Regions from separate parts of the Novosphingobium rhizosphaerae genome, predicted to be linked through region 1. Evidence: riboswitches for the same ligand, from Rfam matches in the RefSeq annotation. Region 1 holds a riboswitch; the other holds the start of a gene.
What was found. A riboswitch is a leader RNA that binds a small molecule or an ion and turns the genes downstream of it on or off. The one in region 1 is predicted to bind cobalamin.
Positions count from the first base shown of each region.

Region 2: it holds a riboswitch for cobalamin, as region 1 does, so the genes downstream of both, cobW (cobalamin biosynthesis protein CobW) here and R9J51_RS09580 (TonB-dependent receptor domain-containing protein) in region 1, are expected to answer to the same signal.

Region 1 covers NZ_CP137861.1:2,081,486-2,096,880, reverse strand. Annotated here, with positions in the region: gene R9J51_RS09610 (DHA2 family efflux MFS transporter permease subunit) at 1-634, shown strand, start outside; gene R9J51_RS09605 (SIR2 family protein) at 1,060-2,439, opposite strand; gene uvrA (excinuclease ABC subunit UvrA) at 2,712-5,660, opposite strand; gene R9J51_RS09595 (ABC transporter ATP-binding protein) at 5,774-6,511, opposite strand; gene R9J51_RS09590 (FecCD family ABC transporter permease) at 6,523-7,518, opposite strand; gene R9J51_RS09585 (ABC transporter substrate-binding protein) at 7,515-8,447, opposite strand; gene R9J51_RS09580 (TonB-dependent receptor domain-containing protein) at 8,486-10,363, opposite strand; cobalamin riboswitch at 10,486-10,656, opposite strand; gene R9J51_RS09575 (cell wall hydrolase) at 10,826-12,142, shown strand; gene R9J51_RS09570 (hypothetical protein) at 12,369-12,743, shown strand; gene mdh (malate dehydrogenase) at 13,040-14,002, shown strand; gene R9J51_RS09560 (2-oxoglutarate dehydrogenase E1 component) at 14,307-15,395, shown strand, end outside.
Region 2 covers NZ_CP137861.1:4,106,472-4,121,866, forward strand. Annotated here, with positions in the region: gene cobT (nicotinate-nucleotide--dimethylbenzimidazole phosphoribosyltransferase) at 1-482, opposite strand, end outside; gene R9J51_RS18600 (DUF1636 domain-containing protein) at 479-886, opposite strand; gene cobO (cob(I)yrinic acid a,c-diamide adenosyltransferase) at 910-1,518, opposite strand; gene cobF (precorrin-6A synthase (deacetylating)) at 1,505-2,272, opposite strand; gene R9J51_RS18615 (cobyrinate a,c-diamide synthase) at 2,269-3,579, opposite strand; gene cobM (precorrin-4 C(11)-methyltransferase) at 3,576-4,340, opposite strand; gene R9J51_RS18625 (cobalamin biosynthesis protein) at 4,337-4,714, opposite strand; partial or broken gene cbiE (precorrin-6y C5,15-methyltransferase (decarboxylating) subunit CbiE) at 4,711-5,912, opposite strand; gene R9J51_RS18635 (cobalt-precorrin-6A reductase) at 5,911-6,672, shown strand; gene cobJ (precorrin-3B C(17)-methyltransferase) at 6,636-7,397, opposite strand; gene cobI (precorrin-2 C(20)-methyltransferase) at 7,394-8,137, opposite strand; gene R9J51_RS18650 (precorrin-8X methylmutase) at 8,134-8,763, opposite strand; gene R9J51_RS18655 (cobalamin biosynthesis protein CobG) at 8,747-9,883, opposite strand; gene cobN (cobaltochelatase subunit CobN) at 9,880-13,140, opposite strand; gene cobW (cobalamin biosynthesis protein CobW) at 13,152-14,189, opposite strand; cobalamin riboswitch at 14,383-14,605, opposite strand; gene R9J51_RS18670 (HoxN/HupN/NixA family nickel/cobalt transporter) at 14,675-15,395, opposite strand, start outside.

The DNA of each region.
Region 1 (15,395 bases):
TGGGCCGCTGCAGATCGGTGAGATCATGCTGGTGACCGGCTGCACGCAACTGCTGGTGGCACCCATCGCCGTCTATGCCGAACGCCGGATGGACCCGCGCCTGCTGACCGGCTTCGGCTTCGTGCTGTTCGCCATCGGCCTGCTGCTCAGCACCGGCCAGACCGAACAGACCGACTTCCACGCGATGATCCTGCCGCAGATCGTGCGCGGCGCCGCGATCATGTTCTGCCTGCTGCCGCCCACCCGCATGGCACTGGGCCGCCTGCCCGATACTCTGGTGGCCGACGGCAGCGGCCTGTTCAATATGATGCGCAACCTGGGCGGCGCCGTGGGCCTCGCCCTGATCGACACCACGATCTTCACCCGCGCCGCCAGCGCCGGCACCCACATCGCCGACCAGCTCCGCGCCGGCGACGTGGCCACCGCCGTCCGCATCGGCATCCCCCGCGACGCCTTCCTGGAACAACGCGGCCAACCCCTCGATGATTTCACCACCGAGATGGTGCGACCCCTGGTGGAAAAAGCAGCGCTCGTTCCGGCGGTCAATGCCGCGTGGCTGCTGTGCGGCGTGCTGGTGGCGCTGGCGGTGATGGCGCTATGGTTCGTGCGGCGCGAGGCGCGGCCTCAGGGCTGATGGCAACGCATCTCCCGTAACACCACGGCCCTCCGCAGACCATCCAATCCTCCCCGATTCGGGGAGGGGGACCACCGCAAAGCGGTGGTGGAGGGGTGGTGCGGCAGTACCGGCGCCGCACGTGGAACGTTGAGATTGCTGCGCTCAAGAACGGCTGTTGCGCGCAGCACAGCTATTGAATTGATTTCACACGAAGCCACGAAGACACGAAGAGGATAAGCTTCTTCGTGTCTTCGTGGCTTCGTGTGAAAAATATGGGGCAGCGGCCCATGCATGCAGCACGCCACGCGACCGTGCGCGCCTTCTGATCGCTAAGAGATCAGTATACTGTCCCCGGAATTCACGTTGCCCCCGGAATTCACGCGAGGCGCGGCCTCAGGGTTGACAGCAACGCATCTCCCGAAATTTCCGTGACGGCAAACTGCTCATTCTAAATCAAGTTCGTAATCCTCACCTGCTTGGACTTTTTTAAGTATCTCTAGCATGTCGGCAGAGTATTTGTGAAACATAGTCTTATTCACTTTTTCTGTTCTATGATAGCGGTTATCGCTTTCTTTAATATCCACGCCCTTATCTTCTTTTATCTTTCTGATCAGCGACACAGCTATGTACGATCCTTTTCCGCCAAGCTGATTTGTCAGTTCGGTGGCACTAAGGCAGTGATGCGCAGATGCTGCACTGTAATCGCTGATATTTGCAATCCCAAACAACTTGGCAAAGCTGTTTGAGTCTTCAACAGCTTGGTTGAGCATCTTGAAATCCGCTTCGATCGTCATTGTCGGAATGTCATGGCGAACGAGGGTGTATGAACGAGCAATCAATGCCCTAAGCACTCGTGGGTTGACATCATTGAGAACTGGGTTGGCCGCGAATGCATCGAATACCCAGCCAAAATCTGACGCTTCGATCAACTTCACACGGATGCTGCGATCTTCTTCTGTCGCTATCAACTTGTCTCTGGCTGGGCTACTGTCGGCCGCTAACCCATCGTTCCATTCCAGGATATAGACATTCGGGATTATACCGCCCTTTTCAGGTAGGGCTTCGTCGATATCTGATAGGATAGACCGAATATTGGGGTCGGATGCGCTATATCCGATGAACAGCACTGGATGCTCATTGAAGAAAGTTAACAGTTTAGCACTTAAGAACTTTTTCTTTTTAGCAAAATTATCATAGTCAGTCTGAGTAAATACAATGCTATTATACTGCTCAATTGATCCATGTATTTTAAATATTTCTCCCACCGAAAACTGCTGCCCCCGGAGAATCTGCTGGCCGATAATAGGCTCATGGTCGGGAAAAATCATCTCGATCATCCGGTCATAATTGGTCGTTATGATCGCATGAGGCTTGATGTTACGGAGAGCTTCAATTTCTGCTTTAAAATTATCGCCGCCTAGCTGCGAAAAGTCTGCCGGTGTTATAGAATTGAGGAGAGCAGATATTTTGAATTTCAAGTAGTCTTGTGCGTTCACATCCTCGCCGAACATGTTCTCGGGGAACTCATTATGCCCCACGCCCCAAGCCCATTCTTGATATAGGCGAGCAAACTCCTCACCAATTTTCATCGGAGTTTTAAGCGACTGCTTGTAAAATCCAAGCCCCTTTTCAATTGCCGAACACTCACCAGCAAGGTGATTTAGCAGTTCGTCCCAGTTAGGGGCACCCATATAACGACGCGGAAGTCCTGAACCAATGAACAGTATGGGTTGGCAGCCCATAGCTTGTACTGTTTCGGTGATATCCTCGCTGATCTCCTCAAGATACCGCTGATACCGCGTTTGCTGAACTTCTTCCGTCACAAAACCCCCATGTCCAAACGGATTCCGAGATATCAGGCTAAGAGGTCGCCACCAATGGAGTTGATCTTAGTAATGGGTAGCAGTGCCATCGTAGAGCACTTTCCTACGATGCGAACCCAATGACGGCAATATCCCAATCTCTGCCCATCACTTGCAACGGACCTGCTTAGTCTCGAGATGGTATAGCATCCCTACAAGTCGCGTTCTGCCGCCCCCCTCCACCACGCTTCGCGTGGTCCCCCTCCCCGCGGAGCGGGGAGGATCTTAGGCCTTCACCGCTTCAACAACGGCGCCAGGTAATGCCCGGTAAAGCTCGCCTTGGTCTTGGCCACCTGCTCCGGGGTGCCCACGGCGACCACTTCGCCGCCGCGCACGCCGCCTTCGGGGCCCATGTCGATGATCCAGTCGGCGGTCTTGATCACATCCAGGTTGTGTTCGATCACCACCACGCTGTTGCCCTGGTCCACCAGGCGGTGGAGCACTTCCAGGAGCTTGCGCACGTCTTCGAAGTGCAGGCCGGTCGTGGGTTCGTCGAGGATATAGAGCGTCTTGCCGGTGGAGCGGCGGGCCAGTTCCTTGGCCAGTTTCACGCGCTGGGCTTCGCCGCCCGATAGCGTGGTGGCCTGCTGGCCCACTTTCACATAGCCCAGCCCCACTTCGTGGAGCATGGCCATGCGCTCGCGGATCGGGGGCACGGCCTTGAAGAATTCCACCGCGTCTTCGATCGTCATGTCGAGCACGTCGGCGATGGAATGGCCCTTGAATTTCACTTCCAGTGTTTCGCGGTTGTAGCGCTTGCCGCCGCACTCCTCGCACGTCACGTAAACGTCGGGGAGGAAGTGCATTTCGATCTTGATCAGGCCATCGCCCTGGCAGGCTTCGCAGCGGCCGCCCTTGACGTTGAAGCTGAACCGGCCGGGCTTGTAGCCGCGCGCCTGCGCTTCGGGCAGGCCGGCAAACCAGTCACGGATCAGGGTGAACGAGCCGGTGTAGGTGGCCGGATTGGAGCGCGGGGTGCGGCCGATGGGCGACTGGTCGATCTCGATCACCTTGTCGCAGTGTTCGAGGCCCTTGATCGCATCATGGGCGCCGGCCACCACGCGCGCGCCGTTGAGCATGCGCGCCGCGCCGGCCTGGAGCGTGTCGATGGTCAGGCTCGACTTGCCCGAGCCGGACACGCCGGTGACGCAGCAGAACGTGCCGAGCGGAATCTTGGCCGTCACGTTCTTGAGGTTGTTGGCCCGCGCGCCTTCGACCACGATCGACAGGCCATTGCCCTTGCGCCGCTTCTTGGGCACTTCGATGCGGCGCGCGCCCGTCAGGTATTGGCCGGTCAGGCTGTCTTCGCTGGACAGGATATCGTCCAGCGTGCCTTGCGCCACGATTTCGCCCCCGTGCACGCCCGCGCCCGGCCCCAGATCGACGATATAATCGGCCGTGCGGATCGCGTCTTCGTCGTGCTCCACCACGATGACCGTGTTGCCGAGGTCACGCAGGCGCTTCAAGGTTTCGAGCAGGCGGTCGTTGTCGCGCTGGTGCAGGCCGATGGAGGGTTCATCGAGCACATAGAGCACGCCCGAAAGACCCGAGCCGATCTGGCTGGCCAGGCGAATGCGCTGCGATTCCCCGCCCGAGAGCGTGCCGGACGTGCGATCGAGATTGAGGTAATCGAGGCCGACATTGTTGAGGAAGCCAAGCCGCTCGTTGATTTCCTTGAGGATGGCCTTGGCAATCTGGCTCTGCTGGCTGGTGAGCTTGCCATCGAGCGTGGCGAACCATTCCAGCGCATCGCTGACCGACAGGTGCGTGGCGGTGGAAATGTCGCTACCGGCCACTTTCACGCTCAGCGCCTCGGGCTTCAACCGCGCGCCGTTGCAGGTTTCGCAGGGCTGCGCGGTCTGGAACTTGCCCAGTTCCTCGCGCATCCAGGCGCTTTCGGTCTGCAGCATGCGCCGGTTGAGGTTGCCGATCACGCCTTCGAACGCCTTGGAGACGGTGTAGCTCTTCTTGCCGTCGATGAAGGTGAGCGGCACGGCCTTGCCGGCGGTGCCGTGGAGGATCACGATCTTCACTTCGCCCGGCAGCTTGTCCCAAGGCGTGTCCAGGCTGAACCCGAAATGCCCGGCCAGGCTGGCGAGCACCTGCATGTAATAGGGGCTGGGCGGGTTGGACTTGGCCCAGGGCACGATGGCGCCCTGCTTGAGGCTGAGATGCTCGTTGGGCACCACCAGTTGTGGATCGAACAGCAGCTTTTCGCCTAGGCCATCGCAGGCCGGGCAGGCCCCCTGGGGCGCGTTGAACGAGAACAGGCGCGGTTCGAGCGCGTCGAGCGTGAAGCCCGAGACGGGACAGGCGAACTTTTCGGACAGGACGATGCGGTTGTCGGGCAGGCCCGCGCCCTTCAACTGGCCCTTGGCGGCGCCCTTCTTGGCCTTTTCCGGCGGCGCCTCGCCATTTAGTTCCGCCACGGTGGTGTCGGCCAGGTCGATATAGACCAGGCCATCGGCCAGCTTGAGCGCCTGTTCGAAACTGTCGGCCAGGCGCGTCTGGATGCCGTCCTTCACCGCGATGCGGTCGACCACCACTTCGATGTCGTGCTTGTACTTCTTGTCGAGCGCCGGGGCGTCTTCGATGGCAAACATCTCGCCATCGATACGCACGCGGGTGTAGCCCGCCTTCTGCCACTCCGCCAGTTCCTTGCGGTATTCACCCTTGCGGCCGCGCACCACGGGGGCGAGCAGATAGGCGCGCGTGCCTTCGGGCAGGGCCATCACGCGGTCGACCATCTGGCTGACGGTCTGCGCGCTGATCGGCAGGCCGGTGGCCGGTGAATAGGGAATGCCCACCCGCGCCCAGAGCAGGCGCATATAGTCGTAGATTTCGGTGACCGTCGCCACGGTGGAGCGCGGGTTGCGGCTGGTGGTCTTCTGCTCGATGGAAATGGCGGGCGAAAGGCCGTCGATGTGCTCCACATCGGGCTTCTGCATCATTTCCAGGAACTGGCGCGCATAAGCCGAAAGCGATTCGACATAGCGCCGCTGCCCCTCGGCATAGATCGTGTCGAACGCCAGGCTGGACTTGCCCGAGCCCGACAGGCCGGTGATCACCACCAGGCTGTCGCGCGGCAGATCGACATCGATGCCCTTCAGGTTGTGCTCGCGCGCGCCGCGCACGGAAAGGGTGGTCAATGCGCTACGCGCACGAGTGGATGCGGTCGACATGAAGGGCGGTGTTCCAGATTTGTTCGATTCACGCAAGCCTGTCGCAGCGCAGCAATAGCCGCGCAAGATGGCTGCGTGGGCAAGGACGATTGATCTGGAATGTGGGAAGCCGGTCAGCCGATCGCAAGCGCGCGGCTGCGCCCGTCTCCTACCCAGCGCGCCTTGACCCCCCACACGCTGGCCAGCACCTCTTCGGCCAGGGCCACGTGCGGCGGGCCATTGGCCGCCACGGTGCCGCGATCGAGCACGATGACGTGATCGGCGTGGTTCATCGCCAGCGCTAGATCATGCACCACCACCACCACGCCCACGCCCTGGCCGGCCAGGCGGCGAAAATGGGCAAGCAGCGCCTGCTGGTGCGCCAGGTCGAGCGCGGCCAGTGGTTCATCCGCCAAGACCCAGCGCGGCTGCCCGGCCAGCACGCGGGCGAGCAGGGCGCGGGCGCGCTCCCCGCCCGAAAGCGTGCCCACCTCGCGCCCGGCCAAGGCATTGAGATCGAGTGCGTCGAGTGCGGCCATGGTGGCGGCGGCGTCCACCTTGGCCGGGGTGCGGTGCGGCAGGCGGCCCAGCCGCACCAGCGTTTCCACCGTCACGTTCCATGCCACTTCGCCGGCCTGGGGCAGATAGCCGATCGCCATGGCCCGCTCGCGCCCGGTCAATTCGCCCAGGCGGTGCTGGCCCAGGCACACGCGGCCCGCGTCAGGCTCTACCAGGCCGGCCAGGGCGGACAGCAGGGTGGACTTGCCCGCGCCGTTCGGCCCGCAGATCACCGTCAGGCGCCCGGGCGCAAGGCCTGCGCGCACTTCGCGCAGGCGGCCCACCACGGTTACGGCTTCGGCAACAAGTTCCATGCGCGCCCCTTTCAGGCGAGACCACGCCGCAGGCGCAGCAGGAGGTGCAGGAAGAACGGCGCCCCCAGCAGGCTGAGCGCGATGCCCAGGCGCAGTTCCCCGCCCGCCAGCGGCAGGCAGCGACACAGCGCATCGGCGACCAGCAACAGCAGGGCACCAGCCAGCGCGCTGGGCAGCAGCAGGCTGGACGGGCGGCGATCGGTGAACGGGCGGACAATGTGCGGCACCATCAGCCCGACAAAGCCGATGACCCCGGCGGCCGAAACCCCGGCGCCCACCACCAGCCCGACGCCCAGCACCATCATCCAGCGCAAGGCCGCGGGATCGAGCCCCATCGACCGCGCGGCCAGTTCGCCCAGCGTCAACGCATCGAGCGACGGCCCTGCCCGCCACAGCACGGCAAGGCCCAGCGCGGTGAGCGGCGCGGCCAGCGCGACATCGTGCCAACTGCGGTCGGTGAGCGCGCCCATCAGCCAGGTCACGATCTCGGTCAGGGCAAAGGGATTGGGCGCCAGGCTGATCGCCAGGCTGGTGAGCGCGCCGGCAAGGCTGGAAAGCATCATCCCCGCCAGGGTGAACAGCGCCACCCCGCCGGCCAGGCCGGTGCGCGGCCCCGAAGCGATCAGGGCGAGCAGGACCATGCCGCCCGCCGCGCCTGCCAGGGCCATGGCCGGTAGCGCGAAAGGCTGCACCGCAAAGCCCATGAACAACGACAATACAGCACCCAATGCAGCCAGCGGCGCCACCCCGAACAGGCCGGGATCGGCCAGCGGATTGCGCAAGTATCCTTGCATCGCCGCGCCTGACGCGCCCAGCCCGGCGCCCACCACCACCGCCAGCACCGCGCGCGGCAGGCGCAGTTGCGCCAGGATTACCGTGGCATTGGCACTGTATGGGGCCCCGGCTGGATCGAACGGATTGATCCACACCTGCCCCGCCATCAGGCACAGCGGAAACAGCAGCAGGAGCAGCGTGGCCAGCACCACGGGCAGAGCGGCTCGGTTCATTGCGGCCTACCCAAAGCTTTGTCCAACGCAGGGCCTTCCAGTTCGCGGCGCACCGCCACCAGCCGATCGAGCAGGCGCGGAATCGTGGGGCCACCGCAATAGATGAGATTGGGCGCGATCGGGGCGCGCGCGGTGTGCGTCAACGCAGCGAGCGCGGGGTGGAACAGCAGCCGGTCTTCGTCCGGGCCGGTGCCTGGCACGATCGTGCCCGGTGCCGGGCCCACCGCCAGGATCACGCGCGGCGGATCGGCCAGCATGCGCTCCAGCGGCAGGCGTTCGGATTGGCCCAGCCCGCGCTGCGCGCTGAAATTGGCAAAACCCGCCTGGCTCATCAGGTCAGAGACCAGCGTGTGCTGGCCCGGCACCAGCCCGCCCGGCTCCCACAACACGGCCGGAATGGGAACATGGCCGGGCGGCGGCGCAGCCTCTGCCACGGCGCGATCGATCTGCGCCAGCAGTGCCGCACCGCGCTCTGGATGGCCGGCCCAGGCGGCCAGGCTGCGGACCTGCGCGCGCGCCGCAGCCAGCGAATCGGCAATGCCCACCGTTTCCACGCGCAGCCCCATGCTGCGCAGCGCCGCCAGCGTGGCCGGATCGGCATAAGTGCTGGTCACCACCAGGTCGGGATGAAGCGCGACCACGCTTTCCACGGCGCCATCGGTGGAGGGAAAGCGGCGCGCCTCGGCCACGTCCATCGAGGTTTGCGCAGGATCGCGGCTGTAGAAGGACAGCGCCAGAATCTGCCCGCGGTCGGCCACTTGCGCCAGCACCGCGTCGCTGCACGGGTTGAGCGAGACGATACGCGGCAGGGCACCTGCGCCATGCGCCGCCTCACCGGCCGGGGCAACCCGCGCGCATCCCACCAGAGCCAGGGCCAGCAGTGCAGGCAGGCGGCGGCAAGACAAGCGGGGCAGCACACGGCCGATCACGTCAAGGTCATTCCTTTCGCTGGTGCCGCGGCGCGCCATCAGTAGCGCAGGCGCACCCCGCCAAACACCGAACGACCCAGCGCGCCATAGCCCGCTGCCGTCACCAGCGGCCGATCGAACACGTTTTCCACCCGGCCGAACAGTTCGGCCTGATGAAGGATCGGCAGGCTGGCGCGCAGCGTGGTGACGCTACCGCCCGACAGCTTGATCGAATTGGCCGCGTTGTCAAAGGTTTCGGATTGAAAACGGATATCCGCGGCGAGGGCCAGGCCGGCCCAGGGCGTGGTCCAGTCCAGCGAAGTGGTCAGCGCGTGGCGCGGACGGCGCGCCAAGTCCTTGCCGAACGTGGCCGCGCCAGGGGTGCGATCGGTCGCTTCGGTATAGGCATAGGCGATCTGCCCCTTGACCCCTGGGCTGAGCGTGGCGCCCACTTCCAGTTCGGCGCCCTGCGCGCGCGCCTTGCCCACGTTGTCATACACGCCATAGGCATGGCCGGTGCACAGCGCGCTTTCCACCATGTAGCACGAGACGTAGGTGATGAGGTTGCGCGTATCGCGGCGGAACAGCGTGAGCCCGGCGTGGAACGTGCCGTCTGCGCTGGTATAGGCCAAGCCGGCATCATAACTGCGGCTGCGTTCGGGATTGAGATTGGCGTTGCCGTAATCGGGCGAAAGCAGTTGGTAGAGCGTGGGCGCGCGGAAGCCTTCGCCATAGCTGGCGTTGAACCGCAGGCCGCGCAGCACTTCCACGGTGCCGTTGGCCCCGAGGCTCACGTTGCTGCCGAACTGGCTCTGTTCGTCATAGCGCACGCCGCCGGCAAGGCTGGCCTTGGCACCATACCAGCCGAGCATGGCATGGCCGCTGGTCAGGTGCGCGCGCTGTTGCGCGTCAAAAGTGCTGTCGAACCGGGTCCATTCGCGATCCGCGCCGAAATCGAGCGCGAAATCGGCCGGCAGCGCATAGCGGCCGTTGAGTTCCACCCGCTCGCTACGGCCGTTGTAACCGTATTCGAACGTGTCGTCTGCTCCGCCGGTGTAATAGCGGCGGCGCGTGTCCGACAGGGCATAGCCTGCGTCCAGCGTGAGGGCGCCGCCCGCGTAATGCACCCCGGCACGGCCGAAGAACTGCCGGGTGGTGGTATATTCGGGGGTATCGCCGAAATTGAAATCGGCGTCATAGCCATCGATCTGGGTCTTGCCATCGGCATAGCGGGCGCTGGCCACCAGCGAAAGCGTGTCGGTCAGGTTGACGCGGCCCTTGCCGCCCACGCGCCACTGGTCATAGCCATCGCGTTCCGTGCCATTGGCTGCGGCCGAGACGCCATCGGTGGTGGCATAGCCGCCGCCCAGCGAGAAGGCATAGCGATCGCGCTTAACCCCGGCGACCGCCTCGGCATCATAGCTGCCGCGCGAGCCGGCTTCGGCCGAAGCTTCCGCGCCGTCGATCTCGCGCGTGGTCACCGCGATCACCCCGCCGATGGCCGAACTGCCCCAGATGACCGAGTTGGAGCCGCGCAGCACTTCGATCCTTTCGATGCCGCCGCTGGTCAGCGTGCCGAAATCGAACCCGCCCGAAGGCGCGGACGGGTCTTCCACCCGTACGCCATCGACCAGGACAAGGGTGTGCTGCCCTTCCCCGCCGCGCAGGCGCACGGCCGTCTGCGCGCCAAGCCCGCCGGTGCGCGAATAGGTCAGCCCCGGCACGCGTTCGAGCACGCGGGTGATATCGACACCCTGCACCGCCTCGATCGTTTGCAGCGGCACGACGCTGATCGCCTGGCCGGTCTGGTCGAGCGACAGGGCGCTGCCGGTGGCCAGGACGGTGATTTCTGCGCCATCGGATGGTGCAGCTTCCTCGGCATGGGCAGGCATGGCCAGCACGAGCGTGGCGGCCAGCGCAAACAGCGAAGTCTTCATGGTCTTTTCCTCCCGGCCCATGGACAGTCTTGCCGTCCATGGCGCGAGGGTCCGCCGGGCCCCGGGCGGAAACTCGTCACGCTTGCGCCCGGTACACCCCGCCCGGCCGCGGAACGACCACACACCGGCAGGTTTCCTGGCTCATCCGAAGTCATCGCGACACGCCGGCCTTCCCAGCCCGCGTGGGGGCCAGTGGCGCACAAAGGGCGTGGCGCTCGTCCGGAAACAGTTGCGGGGGCAGCGCCGGCTTTGGTTCCGGCTTCCCTCTTAGCCCGCTTGCGCGGGCACCGGTGGCGTCTGCCGCGGCCGATAGCGCCCCCTGTACCATGGGGCAAGCCCGCGGCAGAATTTAACCAAGCGGTAGCGGGGTGTGCCTTATCGGGACGAAGCCATTTACCCCCGTGCATGGTTGCCACGCAGCGACTAACGCACCATTGCAAGATCAGGCCCCTGCCCGCCCTTATGCCAGACCCGAGTCCCTTCACCGGCGCCACGCCCACCCTGCCACCCGAAGCGCTGATGCCGCCGCCGGGGCCGGAAGAGCGCGCGATGCTGGCGCAGCGGCGGCAGGCCGATGGCGCGTTGCTTCAGGCGCTGACCCTGGCCCCGGTGCGGCCACGCGATTTTGCCGCACGCATCCGCCGGCGCGACATGACATCGTGGCGGCACCAGCACCGCGCAGGCTCGCGCCTGGCAGAGCGCGCTGCCGGCATTGCCGCGATCGGCGCGCTTGGCCTGGTGCTGGGCGCGGTGGGTTGGGGATCGCCGGGGATCGATGCCGCGGCCGCGCACGATCGTAACGGCCTGCAACCATTCGAGCGCGCGGGCGAAAGTTTCCCCGGCTCGGCATTCTATTACGTTTCGGCCCAGGACAGCGGCCTGCTGGCTCCGCAGGACGCCGCGCGCGCCTGGGACCGGCAGGTGGCCGCGATCCATGGCGACGCCGACGACGCGCCCACGCTTGCGGCCTGGGCGCGCAATCCCGCGGCGCGGCCGCTGTTTGCCTCGGGCAGCGGCGAAGACCGCTGGCGCGCGCTGCAATGCCTGACCACCGCGATCTATTACGAAGCCGCTTCGGAACCCGATGCCGGCCAGCGCGCGGTGGCGCAAGTCGTGCTCAACCGCGTGGCCCATCCCGCTTTTCCCAAGACCGTGTGCGGCGTGGTCTACCAGGGATCGGAACGGCCCGGCTGCCAGTTCAGCTTCGCGTGCGACGGCGCTATGGCGCGCCGCCCGGTGCAGCAGTTCTGGGACCGCGCGCGGCGCGTGGCCGCCGATGCCCTGGCCGGCAATGTCTTTGCCCCGGTTGGCCTCGCCACGCATTACCATACCAGCGCGGTGCACCCGCTGTGGGCAGACAAGCTTGCCTTCATCGGCACGATCGGGGCGCATCGCTTCTATCGTTGGGCCGGCACGGCCGGCCTGCCGGCTGCTTTCACCGGCACGTATCGCGGTGCAGAGCCGCTCGCCGCCCCGCATCCGCGCAGCTGGGTGCCCGTCGCGGCGGATCTGGCCGATCCGCTGACGCTGGAAAAAGCGTTCGAGGATGGCCGCATGGCCGCACTGGAGCGCACGACCGCCGGGCCGGGCGGTGCGCCCCTGGCACAACCGGCAGGCACGGGCCTGCGTGCGGTCGATTCGCCCTTGCGCGGCATGGCGCCGGCCGGCCCCGCGCTGTCGGGCACGCCCCTGCCCGGCGCGCCGAGCGGGCAACTGCGCCCCGAAGCGAGCGAGGCTTATGAAAACGCGGGCAAGTGGATTGCCCAGCCGCACGGCTGAACCCACGCGCCGCTGCGGCACGGCCACGCCGGGCCACTTCACTTCCACCGCCATGGCAGCATCAACGGGTCGTTTACCGTCTCGTCTCATCCCCTGTTAGCGCGCACCCCCTTAGAAGGACGGCAGAGCTGCTGCGGATTTCAGCCCGCTTGCCGCTTTCAACAAGGAAAAAGCCGAATTTACGCGAAATTTCGGTGTCGCAACGAACAATGGAGACCATCTGCGCATGCTGCGTTTCGCCCCTCGCTATGGCATGATCTCGCCCTGTCTCCGCCGGCCCGCCGGCCGGCCGGCCCATGCGGCCAACGACAATCCCGGCTGGGCCAGCCTGCGCCAGGCCAATGGCACCGCGCACGCTTCGCCGGGCCGGATGATGGCCGCGCGCGTGGCTGACAATCTTGCCGACGATGCCCTGCTGGCCCAGGCGCTGCGCCTGTTTGCCAGTCACGGCCACGCCGCCGCCGGGCAGGCTGCCGCGGCAGCCAAGGGTGCCGCCGTGGCGGGCGATCACGATGGCGCCGCCTGGTGGGCGCAAGTGTGCCACACGCTCGATCGCCGCAAGGGCCACGCCCTGGAACGGGAACTGGCCGGCCTGGCGTGAATTGCCCTGAAAGCCGGCCACCCGGTGCCGTTCTGGCGGGCGGGCACTGGCCTGCCTGTCGCATTCGTATGAACGGCCGATTTACTGTTTAATGCTATTGCGAACTCTTATCAAAGAAACCCGCAAATGCGGGGTTTTTTGCGGTTGCAATCCCTGCCGGGCAGGCCTACGTGCCCCTCCACTTGTCGGCAACCCTTCCCGTCTCGCGGGCGCGGGGGGACCTCCATCCGGGGGCTTGAGTCGGCAACGCTTGAACGCTTGTCCCGCGACGTCTCCGGGAAAGGACCGTAAAGCACATGGCACGCAAGAAGATCGCGCTGATCGGCGCGGGTAACATCGGTGGCACTCTGGCGCATCTGGCCGCGCAGAAGGAACTGGGCGACATCGTCCTGTTCGACGTGGTGGAAGGCGTTCCCCAGGGCAAGGCTCTCGATCTCTCGCAGTGCGGCCCAGTCGAAGGTTTCGACGCCAAGATCATCGGCACCAACGATTACAAGGACATCGCAGGCGCGGACGTCATCATCGTGACGGCCGGCGTGGCGCGCAAGCCCGGCATGAGCCGCGATGACCTGCTCGGCATCAACCTCAAGGTGATGAAGGCCGTTGGCGAAGGCATCCGCGACAACGCGCCCGACGCCTTTGTGATCTGCATCACCAACCCGCTCGACGCGATGGTCTGGGCGCTGCGCGAATTCTCCGGCCTGCCGCACAACAAGGTGGTGGGCATGGCCGGCGTGCTCGACTCGGCCCGCTTCAGCACCTTCCTGGCTTGGGAATTCGGCGTTTCGGTGCGCGACGTGAACTCGTTCGTGCTCGGCGGCCACGGTGACACGATGGTTCCGGTTGTGGAATATTCCACCGTTGCCGGCATCCCCGTCACCGATCTTATCAAGATGGGCGCTTCCACCCAGGACAAGATCGACGCGATCGTGCAGCGCACCCGTTCGGGCGGCGGCGAGATCGTCGGCCTGCTCAAGACCGGTTCGGCGTTCTATGCCCCGGCCGCTTCGGGCATCGCCATGGCCGAAGCCTACCTGTCGGACCAGAAGCGCGTCCTGCCCTGCGCCGCCTATGTCGATGGCGCCTATGGCGTTGACGGCCTCTATGTTGGCGTGCCGGTGGTGATCGGTGCAGGCGGCGTGGAAAAGGTCATCGAAATCAACCTCGATGAAACCGCCAAGGCCAACCTCCAGGTTTCGGTCGATGCGGTGAAGGAACTTCTGGTGGCCTGCAAGGGTATCGATCCTTCGCTTGCCTGATTGAATGCCTGGCCCGCGGCTTGCCTTTCGGGGCGGCCGCGGGCCTTGCACCGCACGTTATCGGCCAGGGCCGCCACGGTGGCGCTGGCAATACCCTTAAGGCCCTCTTCGGAGGGCGTTGACCGAACGCCATTAAGGATACCTGGCCCATCCACGCGCACCGCGCCGCAGATTGGCTGCCGATCCAAGCGATGGCGTCGGGCAACCGATGACAGTCACAGACAGGCCGCCTTGGGTTTCGCGGTCTGCCTCATGCCTCTTTCCGAAGCCCCTCCCCTCCCGGGGGCAAAGGAGTGAACTGACGATGGGACAAGAAGTGCACGAGTTCGAAGTCGATCCTTCACAGGATGCGCCGCAGCAGGGTCCATCCTGGCAATCGAAGCGCTGGCCGATTACCGACGCGCTGGCCGGCGATGATCTGACCCGTGCGCTCGATCCCATGGCGCTCAAGGTCGAAGTGGCCAAGGCTGCCAAGAAGGCCGGTGCCGCGCTCGACGAAGCGGCGCTGGAACAGGCCGCCAACGACAGCCTGCGCGTGATGCTGCTGGTGCGCACTTATCGCGTGCGCGGCCACCTTGCGGCCAACCTCGATCCGCTCGGCCTGTCCAAGCAGGACCTCCCGGCCGACCTCAGCCCCGAATACCACGGCTTCACGGCCAAGGACATGGATCGCAAGATCTACCTGGGCGGCACGCTGGGCCTGCAATGGGGCACCGTGCCCGAAGTGGTCGAGATCCTGCGTCGCAACTATTGCGGCAAGATCGGCCTGGAATACATGCACATCTCCGACGTGGAGGAGCGCAAGTTCCTGCAGGACCGCATCGAGGGCGGCGACAAGTCGATCGACTTCACGCCCGAAGGCAAGAAGGCGATCCTTTCCGCCGTGGTGCGCGGGGAACAGTACGAAAAGTTCCTCGGCAAGAAGTATGTCGGCACCAAGCGCTTCGGCCTTGACGGTGGCGAGTCGATGATCCCCGCGCTCGAAGCGGTGATCAAGTACGGCGGCCAGCGCGGCGTGAAGGAAATCATCTACGGCATGGCCCACCGCGGCCGCCTCAACATCCTCGCCAACGTGATGGCCAAGCCCTATCGCGTGATCTTCCACGAATTCTCGGGCGGCAGCGCCAATCCCGAAGACGTGGGCGGCTCGGGCGACGTGAAGTATCACCTGGGCACCAGCACCGACCGCGAGTTCGACGGCACCAAGGTGCACATGAGCCTGCTGCCCAACCCGTCGCACCTGGAAACGGTGGACCCGATCGTGCTGGGCAAGACCCTGGCGCAGCAGCAGTTCCGCGACGACGTGGGCCATGGCAAGCACAAGCAGGTCCTGCCGGTGCTGATCCACGGCGACGCGGCCTTTGCCGGCCAGGGCATCGTGTGGGAATGCTTC
Region 2 (15,395 bases), 2.0 Mb from region 1:
CCCAGCGTCAGCAGATCGAGATCGGGCGTCACCACCTCCGCCCCGGCATTGAGCGCGGCCAGGCATTCGGCTTCGCTCATCGCCGGGCCAGCCGTGAAATCGGCGGTGGGACGATCGAGATCGAGCGCCACCACGCGCAAGTCCATCCCGGCCGCCCCGGCCAACGCGTTGATCGCGGCGCCCCCGGCGACAAAGTTGGCCACCATCGCGGCCGTCACGCTGACCGGAAAGGCGCTGACGCCGTGCACGGCAAAGCCGTGGTTGCCAGCAAAGATCGCGGTGCGCCCCTGGCCGATGGCGGGCCTCTCGCGCCCTTGCCACCCGGCCATGAACACGGCGATTTCTTCCAGCCGGCCCAATGATCCACGTGGCTTGGTCAAGACCGCCTGCCGCGCACGCGCAGCAGCAATGGCACCAGCATCGGGAGCCGAGAGATCGGCCAGCGCCGCAGCAAAGGCGGCGGGAGAGGCAAACACGCTCATACCGCAACAAACCCGGCGGGCGGGGTGCGGGTGATGAAATGGCCTTTCACGCCTTGCGGCCATTCCTTGAACGGCACGCGGCCATGCTCGCTTTGCGCATAGGCGGCCGCATAATCGAGAATGGCGGTGGCGGCCGCTTCATCGGGCGCGAACCGGCCCAGCACATAACCCACTTTGCCCGGCGCACGCAGGTGCACGGTGCAATGGTCCTTGCAGGCAAACAGGCAGGGCATTTCCTGCAAGGCGATGCCGGCATAGCGCGCATCGCCCTGCTGCACCGCGCGCAGCGCCTCCAGCAGGCGCGCGCCGCCGCGCTGGCCATTGTCATCTTCGCGCACGTCGGCGCTCAATCGGCAAGTGTTGCAGGCCACAATGGCCGGGCCATCGTCAACGGGTGTGAGCATGGGGGTATCCTTCAACGGGGGGATCAGAATTCGATGCCTGCTTGCGCTTTCACGCCAGAGCGGAAGGGGTGCTTCACCTGGGCCATTTCGGTGACGAGATCGGCCGCCTCCACCAGCGCATAGGGCGCGTTGCGGCCGGTGACGATCACGTGCTTCATCGCCGGGCGCGCGGCGAGCACGGCCAGCACTTCGTCGAGCGGCAGGTAATCGTAGCGCAGCACGATGTTCAGCTCGTCTGCCAGCACCATGGCATAGGCCGGATCGGCGATCATGCGCGCCACTTCCTCCCACGCGGCGCGAGCGGCCGCCACGTCGCGCGCGCGGTCTTGCGTATTCCAGGTGAAGCCTTCGCCCATGGCCTTGAAATCGACGTGATCGGGAAAGACATCGAACACGCGCCTTTCCCCGGTGGTCATCGCGCCTTTGACGAACTGCACCACGCCCACCCGCATGCCGTGGCCCACCGCGCGCAGCACCATGCCCATGGCGGCGCTGGTCTTGCCCTTGCCCTTGCCGGTGTGCACGATCAGCAGGCCCTGTTCGCGGGTCTTTGTGGCCATGATCTTGCCTTGCGCGGCCTGCTTCTTGCGCATCTTTTCGGTGTGGCGCGCCTCGTGATCAGCAGCTTGCATCGCCCTTGTCCTTTTTCAGCAGATAGATGTCCATGATCCAGCCGTGCTGCGCGCGCAGCGCGGCACGGCGGGCCAGAATGCGCGGGGCGGCCTGGGCCAGGGGGCCATGCTCCAGCGCCTGTTGCGCCATGCCCAGATAGGCGCCCCACCAGATGGCAATGCCCGCCGGATCGAGCGCCCGAAACGCGCCACCGGCATCGAGCATGACCACCACATGCAGCGCCCCCGGCGGCCAGCCATGCGCGCGCAGCAGGCGGCCGGTGGTGATGGTCACCGGCCCGGCCAGGGGGTTGAGCGGAATGGCATGGGCGGCGGTGAGCGCCTGCACGCTGGTGATGCCCGGCACCACGTGGATCGACAGCGGCAAGCCTTGGCCCGCCAAATGTGCGGCAATGCGCAAGCTGCTGTCATAAAGCGCGGGATCGCCCCAAACGAGCAAGGCCGCCCGCCCGCCCTGCGGCAGGGCCTGCGCCAGGGCGGCCTGCCACACCCCGGCAATTGCGTGGTGCCAGGCGTTGACCGCACCGGCATAATCGCCCGCGCCATCGCGCACCGGCATGGCAAATTCCACCTGTGGCACCGCGCGGGTGAGCACCGCCGCGCAGATCGTGCGCCGCACGTCGATCAACCCGGCCTTGTCCGCGCCTTTATCGGGCAGAAGGATCACATCGGCTGCGTTCATCGCCTGCACGGCAGCCAGCGTCAGGTGATCGGGATTGCCCGTGCCGATGCCAATCAGATCGAGGTGGATCATGCCTGCCCCGCGATCATGTGGAAGAACGTACCGGTCACGCGGCCCCGCCGCGATCCGCCTTCGGGCACGGCAGCGCCGGTGGCATCGGCCACACTCGCCAGCGCCTCGTCCGGCTGGGCCAGGATGCTGCAATAATGGAATTCGTGCCCGCGCAAGGCGGTGCCCGCCGCCATCGCCCCCACCGGCGCCAGCAGCCGCGCCGCGCGATAGCCCAGGTGCAGGCGCCGCACGGCATGGCTGGTTTCCAGGCCGAGCAGCCCGGCCATGGCGTGGCGCGTGCCGGCCTTGTCCACCAAACTTTGCCCCAGCACCATGTATCCGCCACACTCGCCATGCACGGGCCGCGTCTGCGCATGATGGCGCAGCCCGGCGAGGAAGCGCCCTGCCGCAGCGATGCGCCCGGCGTGCAGTTCGGGGTATCCGCCCGGCAGCCACACCATGTCCGCATCGGGCGCGGGCGCTTCATCGGCCAGGGGCGAGAACGGCAGGATCTGCGCGCCCGCCGCCTGCCAGCCATGCAGCAGGTGCGGATAAAGGAACGAGAACGCCGCATCGCGCGCCACGGCCAGGCGCTGCGCCGGCGGGGGTGGCAGGTGGGCCGCCGATGGCTGGGCCGCCTGCCCGGATGCCGCCGCGATCAGCGCGGCAAGGTCCACATGATCGCGCACGAACGCCGCCAGCTTGTCCAGCGCGCTGTCGAGATCGGCGTGTTCCTGTGCCTGCACCAGGCCCAGGTGCCGCTCCGGCAAGGCAAGGTCTGTGCGGCGCGGCAGGGCGCCCAGCACCGGCAGACCCACTTGCGCCATGCCGGCGCGCAGCAGGCTTTCGTGGCGCGGGCTGGCCACTTTGTTGAAAATCACCCCCGCCACGCGCAAGGCGGGATCGAAGCGGGCAAAGCCCAGCGCCGTCGCCGCCGCCGATTGCGCCTGGCCCGAGGCATCGAGCACCAGGATCACCGGCCAGCCCATGCGCCGCGCCACATCGGCACTGGCACCGTTGCCGGTGGCGCCCGGCTGCGCAACGCCATCGAACAGGCCCATCGAGGCTTCCGCCAGGGCGAGGTCTGCCCCCTGCGCCTGGCCCGCCAGCGCATCGATCAGGCCGGGCGCCATGGCCCAGCTATCGAGGTTGAACGAAGCACGGCCGGCAGCGGCGCGGTGAAACGCCGGGTCGATATAGTCAGGCCCGTTCTTGAACGGCTGCACCACCAGCCCCTGCTGCACCAGCGCGCGCAGCAGGCCGAGCGTGAGCGTGGTCTTGCCCGCGCCCGAACTGGGCGCCGCGATCATCAGGCCCGGCACTGTCATGCCTCTGCCTGTTGCGGGCGGAAGCGCCGCTCATAATCGGGGGCATAGAGGCTGCTGGGCGCAAAATCGCTGGCGTCCAGCACGCGGCCCACCAGGATCAGCGCGGTGCGCTCCATGCTGCCGGCCACCGCCGCTTCCACGCTGGCCAGCGTGGCGCGCACCACGCGCTCCTCGGGCCAGCTCGCGCGCCAGACCACCGCCACCGGGCAATCGGCGCCATATTCGGGCAGCAGATCGGCCACCACTTGCCCCAGATTGTGGATCGAGAGGTGAATGGCCAGCGTCGCCCCGGTCTGGGCAAAGGCCGCCAGGTTTTCACGCGGTGGCATGGCGCTGGCGCGGCCGGGCGTGCGGGTGAGCACGAGCGATTGGCCCAGCGCGGGCAGCGTCAGTTCCGCTTCCAGCGCGGCAGCGGCGGCGGCAAAGGCCGGCACGCCGGGGGTGATGGTGAAAGGAATGCGCAAGGCCCGCAGCGCGCGCAACTGCTCCCCCATGGCCGACCACACCGAAAGATCGCCCGAATGCAGCCGCGCCACATCGTGCCCGGCGGCATGGGCGGCGGCGATTTCGGCCATGATCTGGTCAAGCGAAAGCGGCGCGGTGTTGATGATGTGCGCGCCGGGCGGGCAGTGATCGAGCACGGCGGCCGGCACCAGCGAGCCGGCATAGAGGCACACTGGGCAGGCCGCGATGCGATCCCGCCCGCGCAGGGTGAGCAGATCGGGCGCGCCGGGACCGGCGCCGATGAAATGGACGGTCATCGTTCTGTGCTTTCGGCAAGGGCGCAAGTGGCCAGGCGATCGGGCGAAATATGGCGCGCGCTCAGCAGGCGGGCATGGGGGCCAGCGCCAGCCAGCGCGGCCGCTTCGGCAAGGCTGCCGATGCCGCGCGCGTGCAGGCTGGCGGGCGATTGCGTGGGCGTGGCGCAATGGGCCAGCTGTTCGGGCGCGATCGGCAGCAGCGGCAGGCCGAGCGCCTGGGCCAGAGGGGCCAGCGCGGCGGCCTTGTCTGCCGCCGTGGCCAGATGGGTGACGGGCGGATGCCCCTGTTGCGCCAAGGCCAGGGCGGCGCGCAATGCGGCGGGCGTGGCAGCGCCGCGAAAGCCGAAGCCGGCAACAATCCCATGGCCGATCATCGCACCGCGCTCCACTGCACCAGCGGATAGCGTGCTTTCCACCCGCGCCGGCTGCCCAGCGCGGTGGCATCGGCCAGTTCGATGCGCAGCAGGCTGCCACCGGCTTGCGCGTGCCACTGCGCCAGCAATGCTTCGGATTCCAGCGTGACGGCGTTGGCCACCACACGCGTGCCCTTGGGCAGGCACGCCCACAGCGCATCGAGCAGCGCCGGGTTCAGCCCGCCACCGATGAACACGGCATCGGGCGGCGGCCCATCGGGCAGGCAGACCGGCGCGCGGCCGGTGATCACGCGCAGGCGATCCACCCCCAGCGCCGTGGCATTGGCGCGCGCGCGGTCGGCACGCAAGGGATCGGCCTCCACCGCCACTGCCCGGTTGGCCGGGTGGGCCAGCAGCCATTCGATGCCGATGGAGCCGGAACCCGCGCCGATGTCCCACAACAGCTCCCCCGCGCGCGGGGCCAGCGCCGCCAGCGTCAATGCGCGCACGGGCGCCTTGGTGATCTGGCCATCGGCGGCGAACAGGGCATCGGGGCGGCCGGCGGTGACCGGCATGGCCAGCCCGTCTCCCGCCACGGCCAGGCCCACCGCCACGGGATGGGCCACGTCTGCCAGCGCAAAGCCATCGGCGCGCACCTGCCGCACCCGTTCGCGCGGGCCGCCGAGCGCCTCCAGCACATGAAGCTGGGCTTCGCCAAACCCGGTGGCGACGAGATAGGCGGCGAGATCAGCCACGGCGGCGCCATCGCGCAGCAGCACAAGCGCGCAGGCGCCGGGCGCAAGATACGGGCGCAGGCGTGAGAGCGGCGCGGCGTGCAGGCCCAGGCACGCGCAATCCTGCAAGGCCCAGCCCAGCCGCGCCGCCGCCAGGGCAAACGTACCGGGCGCGGGATGGGCCACCCATTCGTGGGGCAAGAGATGCGCTGCCACACTGCTGCCTGCGCCGAACCAGAACGGATCCCCCGATGCCAGCATAGCCACACGCCGCCCGCGCAAGGCCAGAAGCCGTTCGATTCCGTCGGCAAATGGCACTGGCCATTCGATGACCCGCGCCGTAAGCGGGCCAGCCAGGGCGAGATGGCGGGGCGGGCCGATCACCACCTCTGCCCGGCCAAGGCCGCGCGGGCAGCGGCGGAAAGGCCATCACGGCCATCCTCGCCCATGCCGATGATGCTCAACCAGGGAGCCGGTTCAGACATGCCAGAGATCCTGATTCTGGGCGGCACGACCGAGGCGAGCGCGTTGGCGCAGTTGCTGGCCGCGCAGGGTCTGGCCGCCACGCTCAGTTATGCCGGGCGCACCCAGGCCCCGCGCGCGCAGCCGGTGCGGGTGCGCATCGGCGGGTTTGGCGGGGTGGAGGGGCTGGCCGCCTATCTGCGCGAATACGGCGTGACGCATCTGGTGGACGCGACCCATCCCTTTGCCGCGCAGATGAGCGCCCATGCCATGGCGGCCGCGCAGGCCGCTGGCGTGCCGCTGATCGCCCTCACCCGCCCGGCCTGGCAGACGCAGCCGGGCGACGCCTGGACCCGCGTGGCCGATGTGGCCGGCGCGGTGGATGCCCTGGCCGGGCCGGCGCGGCGCGTGCTGCTGGCGCTGGGGCGGATGCATGTGGCAGCCTTTGCCGCGCAGGGGCAGCACCACTATGTGCTGCGCTTTGTCGACACGCCCGATGCGCCGCCGCCCCTGCCCGATCACGCGCTGGTGGTCGATCGCGGGCCCTTCACCGTGGAGGGCGATATGGCCCTGCTGCAACGCCATGCCATAGACCTGATAGTGTGCAAGAACGCGGGCGGCAGCGGCGCGCAGGCCAAGCTGATCGCCGCGCGCGCGCTGGGCCTGCCGGTGATCATGATCGACCGGCCAGACCTGCCCCCGCGCCACGAGGTGCACGATCCGCAAGCGGTGCTGGACTGGATCGCTCATGCCGCGGCCCCATCAAGGCTGCGCGGGGTGTAAAGCACCGGGCCAGTGGCCCGGTGGATCATGCGCGTCTGGCTCGATCCCACGATCACCACGGTGCGCATGTCGGCCATGTCGGGCTGCGCCTGCGCCAACGTAACGATGCGCAAGTGCTCCTCGGGCGTGGAGACGGCGCGGGCGAACAGGACCAGGCGCGCCGGGCCGCAGCATTCGCGCAGCACGGCCAGCGCGCGGGCGAACCCCTCGGGCCGCGCGCGCGAGCGGGGATTGTAGAACGCCATGGCGAAATCCGCCTCTGCCGCCAGACGCAGCCGCCGCTCGATCACCGCCCAGGGCTTGAGATTGTCCGACAGGTTGATCGCGCAGAAATCGTGGCCCAGCGGCGCCCCGGCGCGCGCGGCAGCGGCCAGCATCGCGGTGATGCCCGGCAGCACGCTGACCGGCACATCGGCCCAGCGGGGCGCGCCTTCTTCCACCACTTCGAACACGGCGGCGGCCATGGCGAAGACGCCGGGATCGCCCGAGGAAACCACCACTACCTGCCGGCCCTGCGCCGCCAGATCGAGCGCATGGGCGGCGCGTTCGCGCTCCACCCGGTTGTCCGACGGGTGCAGCGTGAGGCCGGGGCGCGGCGCCACGCGGGCGACATAGGGAATATAGCCGATAACATCGGTAGCAGCATCGAGCGCGGCGCGCACTTGCGGCGTGACCATGGCTTCGTCGCCCGGCCCAAGGCCGACGATGGCAAGCGTTCCGGTCATGGCCGGCGCCCCTGGCCGTGGATCAGCAGAATGGAGAAATAGGGCGTGACTTCGCTCGCCTCCATCAGTGGCGTCACCCGCTGGGCGGGCATGGCGGCATATTCCACCAGCCAGGCCGCACCCTCGCGCCCGGCAGCGGCCACGGCGCGGCGCAGCTTGGGCAGGTTGCGGCCGATCTTCATCACCACCAGCGCATCGGTATCGCGGATGCGGCGGGTGAGTTCGTCTTCGGGCAGCGTGGCCATGGCCACGGTCAACACATCGTCACCCCAGGTGATCGGCAGGCCGGTGGCATTCCAGGCGCCGGCCATGCCGGTGATGCCGGGCACCACCTGAACCGGCACCTGGCCCGCCAGACGGCTGTGCAGGTGCATGAAAGAGCCGTAGAAAAAGGGATCACCCTCGCAGAGCACGACCACGTCTTCGCCGGCCCGGGCCAGTGCGGCCAGGCGCGTGGTGCACTGGGCATAGAACGCGGCAAGGCAGGCGTTGTAGCGCGGATCGCTGACCGGGATTTCGGTGGTGACGGGATATTCCATCGGGATTTCCACCGCATCATCGCGCAGCAGATCGGCGGCGATGCGCCGCGCCTGCCCCGGCCGCCCGGCCTTGCGGAAATAGGCGATGTGGCGCGTGGTGCGCACCAGCCGGTCTGCCCGCACGCTGAGCAGATCGGGCGCGCCGGGGCCAAGGCCGACACCGTGGATCGTGCCGGCAATAACGTTGGGAGCCGCGCTCATTCCGCGTCGCTCGCCAGGGCGTTGATCGCCGCCACGGTGATCGCGCTACCACCCAGGCGCCCATCCACCACGCAGCAGGGCACGCCCTGCCACTCCCACAACGCAGCCTTGGATTCAGCCGCGCCGACAAAGCCCACCGGGCAACCGATGATCGCCGCCGGGCGCGGGCAGGACGGATCTTCCAGCATGTTGAGCAAGTGGAACAGCGCGGTGGGCGCGTTGCCGATGGCCACCACGCTGCCGGCCAGATGCGGTCGCCACAATTCCAGCGCGGCGGCGGAGCGGGTGTTGCCCATGGCCCGCGCCAGCGCAGGCACGCCCGCATCGTGCAGCGTGCAGACCACGGCGTTGCCGGCCGGCAGGCGCGTGCGGGTGATCCCTTCGGAGACCATACGTGCATCGCACAGGATCGGTGCCCCGGCGCGCAGCGCGGCGCGCGCGGCATCGACAAAGCCAGCCGAAAAGCGGATCTGCCGGGCCAGGTCCACCATGCCAGCAGCGTGGATCATGCGCACCGCCACCGGCTCTTCACGCGCGGCGAAGCGCGCCAGATCGGCCTCTGCCCGGATCGTGGCGAAGGACTGGCGATAGATCGCCGCGCCATCGGTTTCATAGCTGTGCGGCATCGGTCAGCCTTTCGAAATGGGCGAGCACCTCTTGGGTGCAAAGCGGGGTTCCCGTGCCGGCCAGGGCATCACGCGCCAGATCGAACCGGCCATCGGCGCGGCCGGTCAGGACATGGGCGGCAGGGCGGCTGGACGCGCAGCCCTTGGCGCAGCCAGAAACGTGGAGTGTGCCGCGCACCAGCGGCGCCAACGCCAGGGCAAGATCGCGCGTGGGCACATGGGCCTGCGGGCAAGCCGGCGCGCCGGGGCAGGCCTCCACCTGCAAGACCGGATCGGTCGGATCGGCGATCAGGCCGGGGACCGTCCCGGCACCGGCACCCTCCACCACCATGACGCGCCACGGGGTCAGGCGTAGGGCCTGCGCACCGGGCACATCGAGCGCAGCGACAAGCGCGGCGGCATCCACCCGGCCGAATGGCGCGCCATGGGCCATGCCCAGCGCACCGGGACCGGGGCGCAGCGGCGCAGCGGACGCGGCCGGGGTTTCCTGGCCCGTGGCCCAGGCGGGCAGCGGCGCGGCGTGGCGAGCCATGCGCCCTGCAAAGCCGCTGTTCGCAAACCAGCGGGCCAGCGCGATCAGGCCATCGGCTTCCCGGCCCGGCACCAGTGCCACGCCCGTGGCGCGCCCGGCGGCGCGCAGGATCAGGCCACCGCCCGCACCCCGCTCCACCCGGAAATCGCCCGGTTCGCCCAGCAGCATGGGCGCGGCGCCCGCGTCGATCACGAAACCCACCTTGCCCGGCAACGCGGGCAGTTCGGGCAGGCGCGCCAGCAATTCCGCCGCCACGCGCGCGGTATCGTCGCCCATGATCCAATCGGGGGCGACCAGCACATTGGCGCGGCGCTCCGCCACCGGATCGGCGTCTACCAGTCCCAAGGCCAGCAAATCGTGCAGCGCGGCCTGCCAGCCGGCTTCGTCCAGCCCGCGCAGTTGCAGGTTGGCGCGGCGCGACATGTCGATCAGGCCATTGCCATGGCGCGTGGCCAGCCCGGCCAGCGCCAAAGCATGTTCTCGCGAAAGCCGGGCCAGGCGCGGCTTTACGCGCAGCAACAGGCCATCGCCCGCCGCCATCGGGCGCCAGGCATCGGGGCACCAGCCGGCGATGCGAAAGCCGCTCATGCCAAAAGCTCCGCCAGGATGGCATTGCGCCGCGTGGGCCACAGGCCCGCCGCATGTAGCGCAGCAAAGCGCTGCTGCATCGCCGCCAGCGCACCGGGATTGTCGCGTTTCAGAAACGCGCGCACTTCGGGCGTGCCCAGCGTGGCCTGGTAATAGAGGTCGATCAGGTGCGCGGGCACGCTGCCGGGCGCCAGATGGGCAAAGGCGCCCAGGTGATCGAGCGTGGCGGCCAGTTCTGCCCCGCCGCGAAAGCCGTGGCGCATCATGCCGGCAATCCACCCCGGCTGCGCCGCGCGGGCGCGCACCACGCGGGCGATCTCTTCGTTCAGGGTGCGCGCCACGGGCCGGGCGGGATCGCGATGGTCGAGATGATAGAGCGCGGCCTTTCCGCCCGCTACGGCTTGCGCGGCGGCAAAGCCGGCCTCGTGCGCGGCATAGTCCATGCTCAGCAACAGGTCGGTTTCGGGCAGATCCTGCGCATGGACAAAGGCATCGGCCGCCGCCACGCGGGCGCGCAGGCCGGCGGCATCCTCTCCCGCTGCATCGAGCGCGTGGGAAGAGGCAGCCAGCCAGGCTTCGCCAGCGGCACGGCGGCTGGCCGCGTCATAGGTTTCGGCCGCTTCACCCAGCCCGAGGCCATAGCGGCCCGGCGCCGGGCCATAGACGCGCGGCGCGGGCGCCTGGCCGGCGAAAGGGTTCCACTCGGGCGGCTCATCACGCCCACACAGCGCCTGCACCGCCTGGCCAAACAGCACGGGCAGCATGGGAAAGGCATCGCGAAACAGGCCCGAAACCCGCAGTGTCACGTCCAGGCGCGGATGGTCGAGCGTGGCCAAGGCCAAGATTTCCACGCCGGTCACCCGCTCGCTGGTGCCGTCCCAGATCGGCGCCGCGCCCAGCAGGTGCAGCGCCATGGCAAAGTCTTCGCCACCCGTGCGCATCGTGGCCGATCCCCACAGGTTCACCACCAGCGCGCGCGGATAATCGCCGTGGTCCTGCAAATGGCGGCGCACCAGTTCCTGCGCCATGGCCACCCCCTGCGCATGGGCGGCGCGGGTGGGCAGGCTGCGCGGATCGACGGCATAGAGATTGCGCCCGGTGGGCAAGACATCGGCCCGCCCGCGCCAGGGCGAACCCGCCGGCCCCGCCGCCACGCGCCGCCCGGCCAGCGCGGCCAGCAGGCCAGCGCGCTCTGCCGCGCCCTGGCTGCCGCGCCCGAACACGTGCAGGCCATCGCCATATTGGCTGTCTTTCACGTCGCACACGAAGCGGTCGATCCGGGCGATCGCCTCGGCCGGGCTGGCATCGGGGGCAAGGCCCAGTTCGGTTTCCAGGCCCAGGCCTTGCGCCTCTGCCCGGATCGCGCCGATCAGCCGATCCCGCCGCGCGGGATCGAGGCCCACGGCCCCGGAAAATTCATCGAGCAGTGCCTCCACCCGCGCCAGGCCCGCGCCGCTTGCCACCCGCACCGGCGGGGGCGGCATGTGGCCCAGCGTGACCGCTCCGATGCGCCGCCGCGCCTGCGCCGCTTCGCCCGGATCGTTGACGATGAACGGATAGATCACCGGGAGATCGCCGATCAGCGCCTGGGGCCAGCATTGTTCGCCCAGCGCCACCGCCTTGCCCGGCAGCCATTCCAGCGTGCCATGCGCGCCCATATGCACCAGCGCGTCCATCCCTTGCGCCCGCAGCCAGAGATAGAACGCCACATAGCCATGGCGCGGGCAGCGGGTGAGATCGTGATAGCTCTCGTCCCGCCCAGCCACGTCGCCGCGTTCGGGTTGCAGCGCGATCAGGGCATGGCCGGCGCGCAAGGCGGCAAAGTGGAATGCGCCGTCGCGCACCGCCGGGTCCGCCTCGGCCGCGCCCCAGCTTTGCGCCAGGTCTTGCTGCAAGGCGGGCGCCAGCTCTGCCAGAGCGGCGCCATAGGCGGCCAGCGGCCATGCCAGGGTTTCCCCCGCCAGCCGCGCCGCCAGATCGCCCGCAGGCGCCATGGCATAGCCGGCACCCGCCAGATCATCGAGAACGGCGGCTGTAGAGGCCTGCGCATCGAGGCCCACCGCGTGGGCCATGGCATGGGCCTTGCCCGGATAGATGGAAAGCACCAAGGCAACCTGGCGCTCTGCCGCCGGGCGCTGCGCCAGCGCGATCCACGCCGCCACGCGCCCGGCAATGGCGACGATGCGCGCGGCATCGGGCGCATGAACCTGGCGGGCAAAGCCCAGCGCGGCATCCTGCGCCACGGCCTGCTTGAAACTGGCCACCCCGGCAAACACGCGCCCGTCGATTTCGGGCAGGACGACATGCATGGCGAGGTCTGCCGGCGCCAGGCCGCGCGCAGAGGCGGCCCAGCCCTCACGCGTGCCGGTGGCCAGCGCCACCTGGAACACCGGGGCGCCGGCGCCATCGAGCGGGCTGTGCCCGGCCTCGTCCCGCGCGGAAAAGGCCGTGGCGTTGACGATGGCGGCGGGCCTGAGCCGGTCCAGCGCGGCTTCGACCAAGGCGCGCGATTGCGGTTCTTTCAACGACGTGACGTAAAGCCCCAGGGCGCCGATGCCGTGTGCCGCGAGGGCCGCGATCAGCGCGGCGATCGGCGCGCAATCCTGCGCCGCCAGGGTGGAGCGATAGAACACCACCAGCGCCAGCGGCTGGGCCGGATCGGCCTGCCAGGCCAGCGGATCGCAAAGGCCGCCCTGCGGGTGCCAGCCCCCAGCCATCGGCAGCGGCGGTTCCGCGATCGCAGCAGAGGCCCCACGGCCCAGCCCGGCCTCTTGCGCCAGCAGGGCGAGCGCGGCAGCCATGCCTTGCGCGCCGCCCGCGTCGCACTGCCGCGCCAGTTCGCGCAAAGGTGCCTCGCCCAGCGTGGACGCGGCATCGAGCTGAGCATCGGCGCGCCCGTCTGCCGGCAAGACCGCCAGCGCGATGCCGCGTTCGCGCGCCAGCTGCGCCACCTGGCCCAGGCCATAGCGCCACCACGCCACCCCGCCGATCAGCCGGATGAGAATGCCGCGCGCGCCGGCGAGCGTGCGCTCCACATAAGTATCGACCGAAAGCGGATGTTCCAGCGCGGCCAGATTGGCCAGGCGCAGCGTGGGAAACGCCGGATCGCGCGCGCGCGCCAAGTGCCAGGCGGCGGCACAGGCAGCCAGGTCGCTGTCAGAGAAAGACAGCACGACCAGGTCTGCCGGGGCCTGCCCCAGGTCTTGCGGCACGGCGGTTTCTTCCAGGCCGTGGCTCTCGCGAAAGAGGACGTGCATCGCGCCTGCCCTCAGGCCAGCAGCGCCGCCCGGATCGCTTCCGGCTCCAGCCGCTCCCGCTCGGCAATCGCCACCAGTTGCCCGCTGCGCGGCTCGCCCGCGCGCCAGGGTCGGTCATAGTGATGGCGCACGCGCGCGCCCACCGCCTGAACCAGCAGGCGCATCGGCTTGCCCGCCACCGCGACATGGCCTTTCACCCGCAGCACGCCGTGGTCTGCCGCCAGGCGCGCGATGCGCGTGGCAAGGTCTGCCGGATCGGCGATTTCGTCCAGTGCCACCACGGTGCTGGCGAAATCGTCGTGCTCGTGATCGTCCGCGCCATCGTGGTGAGACGGGCGCGCGGCGATATCGTCTTCCGCCGCCGCGTTCAGGCCCAGGATCACGCGCGGATCGGCGGCACCTTCGGCCAGGTCGATCACCGGCATGGGGCGCGGCGCGGTCTGCGCGATCACCGCGCGGGCCTGCGCGAGCCCGTCCGGCCCGGCCAGATCGCCCTTGGTCAGCAGCACCATGTCGGCACAGGCAAGCTGGTCCTCGAACACTTCAGCCAGCGGTGTTTCGTGGGTCACGCCCGGATCGGCGGCGCGTTGCGCCTCAAGCGCCACCAGATCGGGGGCGAAGCGGCCGGCGGCCACGGCCTCTGCATCGGCCAAGGCCAGCACGCCATCGACGGTGATGCGGCTGCGGATCGCGGGCCAGTCGAACGCCTTGAGCAGCGGCTTGGGCAGCGCCAGGCCGGAAGTCTCGATCAGGATGTGATCGGGCCGGGGATCGAGCGCGAGCAGGCGCTCTACCGTGGGGATGAAATCGTCGGCCACGGTGCAGCAGATGCAGCCATTGGCCAGTTCCACGATGTTTTCGGCCGGGCAATCGGGAATGGCGCAGGATTGGAGGATGTCTCCATCCACGCCCAGCGTGCCGAATTCGTTGACCACCACCGCCAGCCGGCGCCCGCCGGCGTTGCGGATCAAGTGGCTGATCAGCGTGGTCTTTCCCGCGCCCAGAAAGCCGGTCACGATGGTGACGGGCACTTTTGCCAAATCCGGCATGCACAAAACCCTTCCGCGCGCCAGCGACGGACAAAGGCAGGGCTTCACCGGAACGATCCGGCCGGGCGCGCGGCGGCGGGCCGGCGCACGAAGGCGCCCGCCACAACGCAAGCCCGTGCAGCCCCAGCCGCACAAGTCTTCGTCGCCCAGACGGAAGTGTTACCGTGCCCGGACCATCCCCTGGATCAAGGCAAGAGCGACCAGTGCGCCGGCAGGTCTCCTGGCTCGTGGGTCAGGGCTTGATGCACGCCTTCCCAGGCACTTGGTGCCCAGTGGCCGCCCCCGGCCAAAACCGGAGACAAAGTGCATCGCGCTCGCCACTTACAGTTGCAGGGACAGCTGCGGACTTGGGGCAAAGCCCCGCACCGCATTCCCGATTAAGCCCCTCTCGGGGCACCGACGCGATCTTCGCGAACGACGGGCCAGGCCCGTCCTTCGTCACTGCATCTAGCCCAGTTCGGAAGCCAAGCCAACTGTCCTTGGCATCAGGATGGTTCTGCCACCTCGATCTCGTCCAGCCGCTGCCAGCGATAGATCGCCAGGCTGGCCAGCCAGCACAGCGCGAACAGGCCGATGATGGCAAAGCCCAGGCCATTGAAATTGCCGGCCAGATCGGCGGCCAGGCGAAAGGGCGCACTGCCCAGCCCCAGCTTCTGCCCGATCAGCGCGGCCGCCTCGATCCCGCCGATCACGATCGCCACCAGCGCGGAAACCAGCGTGATGGTGATATTGTAATAGAGCTTGCGGATGGGTTTGACGAAGGCCCACTCATAGGCGCCGAGCATGACCACGCCATCGATCGTATCGACCAGCGCCATCCCCGCCGCAAACAGCGCGGGCAGCACCAGCACGGTGCCCAGCGCCAGCCCGCTCGCCGCCTGGCTGGCCGAAAGGCCGAGCAGCGCCACTTCGGTGGCGGTGTCGAACCCCAGGCCGAACAGGAAGCCTAGCGGCGCCATATGCCACGAGCGCGTGACCAGGCGGAACATCGGCCGAAACAGGCGCGAAAGCAGCCCCCGGCCCGAAAGCAGCAGGTCGAGGTCTTCCTCCACATAGGTGCCCCCTGCCCGCACATGGGCAAAGGTGCGCCACACCGACCGCAGGATGACCAGGTTCATCGCCGCGATGGCAAACAGGAACAGCGCCGAAACCGTGGTGGCGATCACCCCGCCCACCTCGCGCCAGGCACCAAACCGGGCGAGCGCC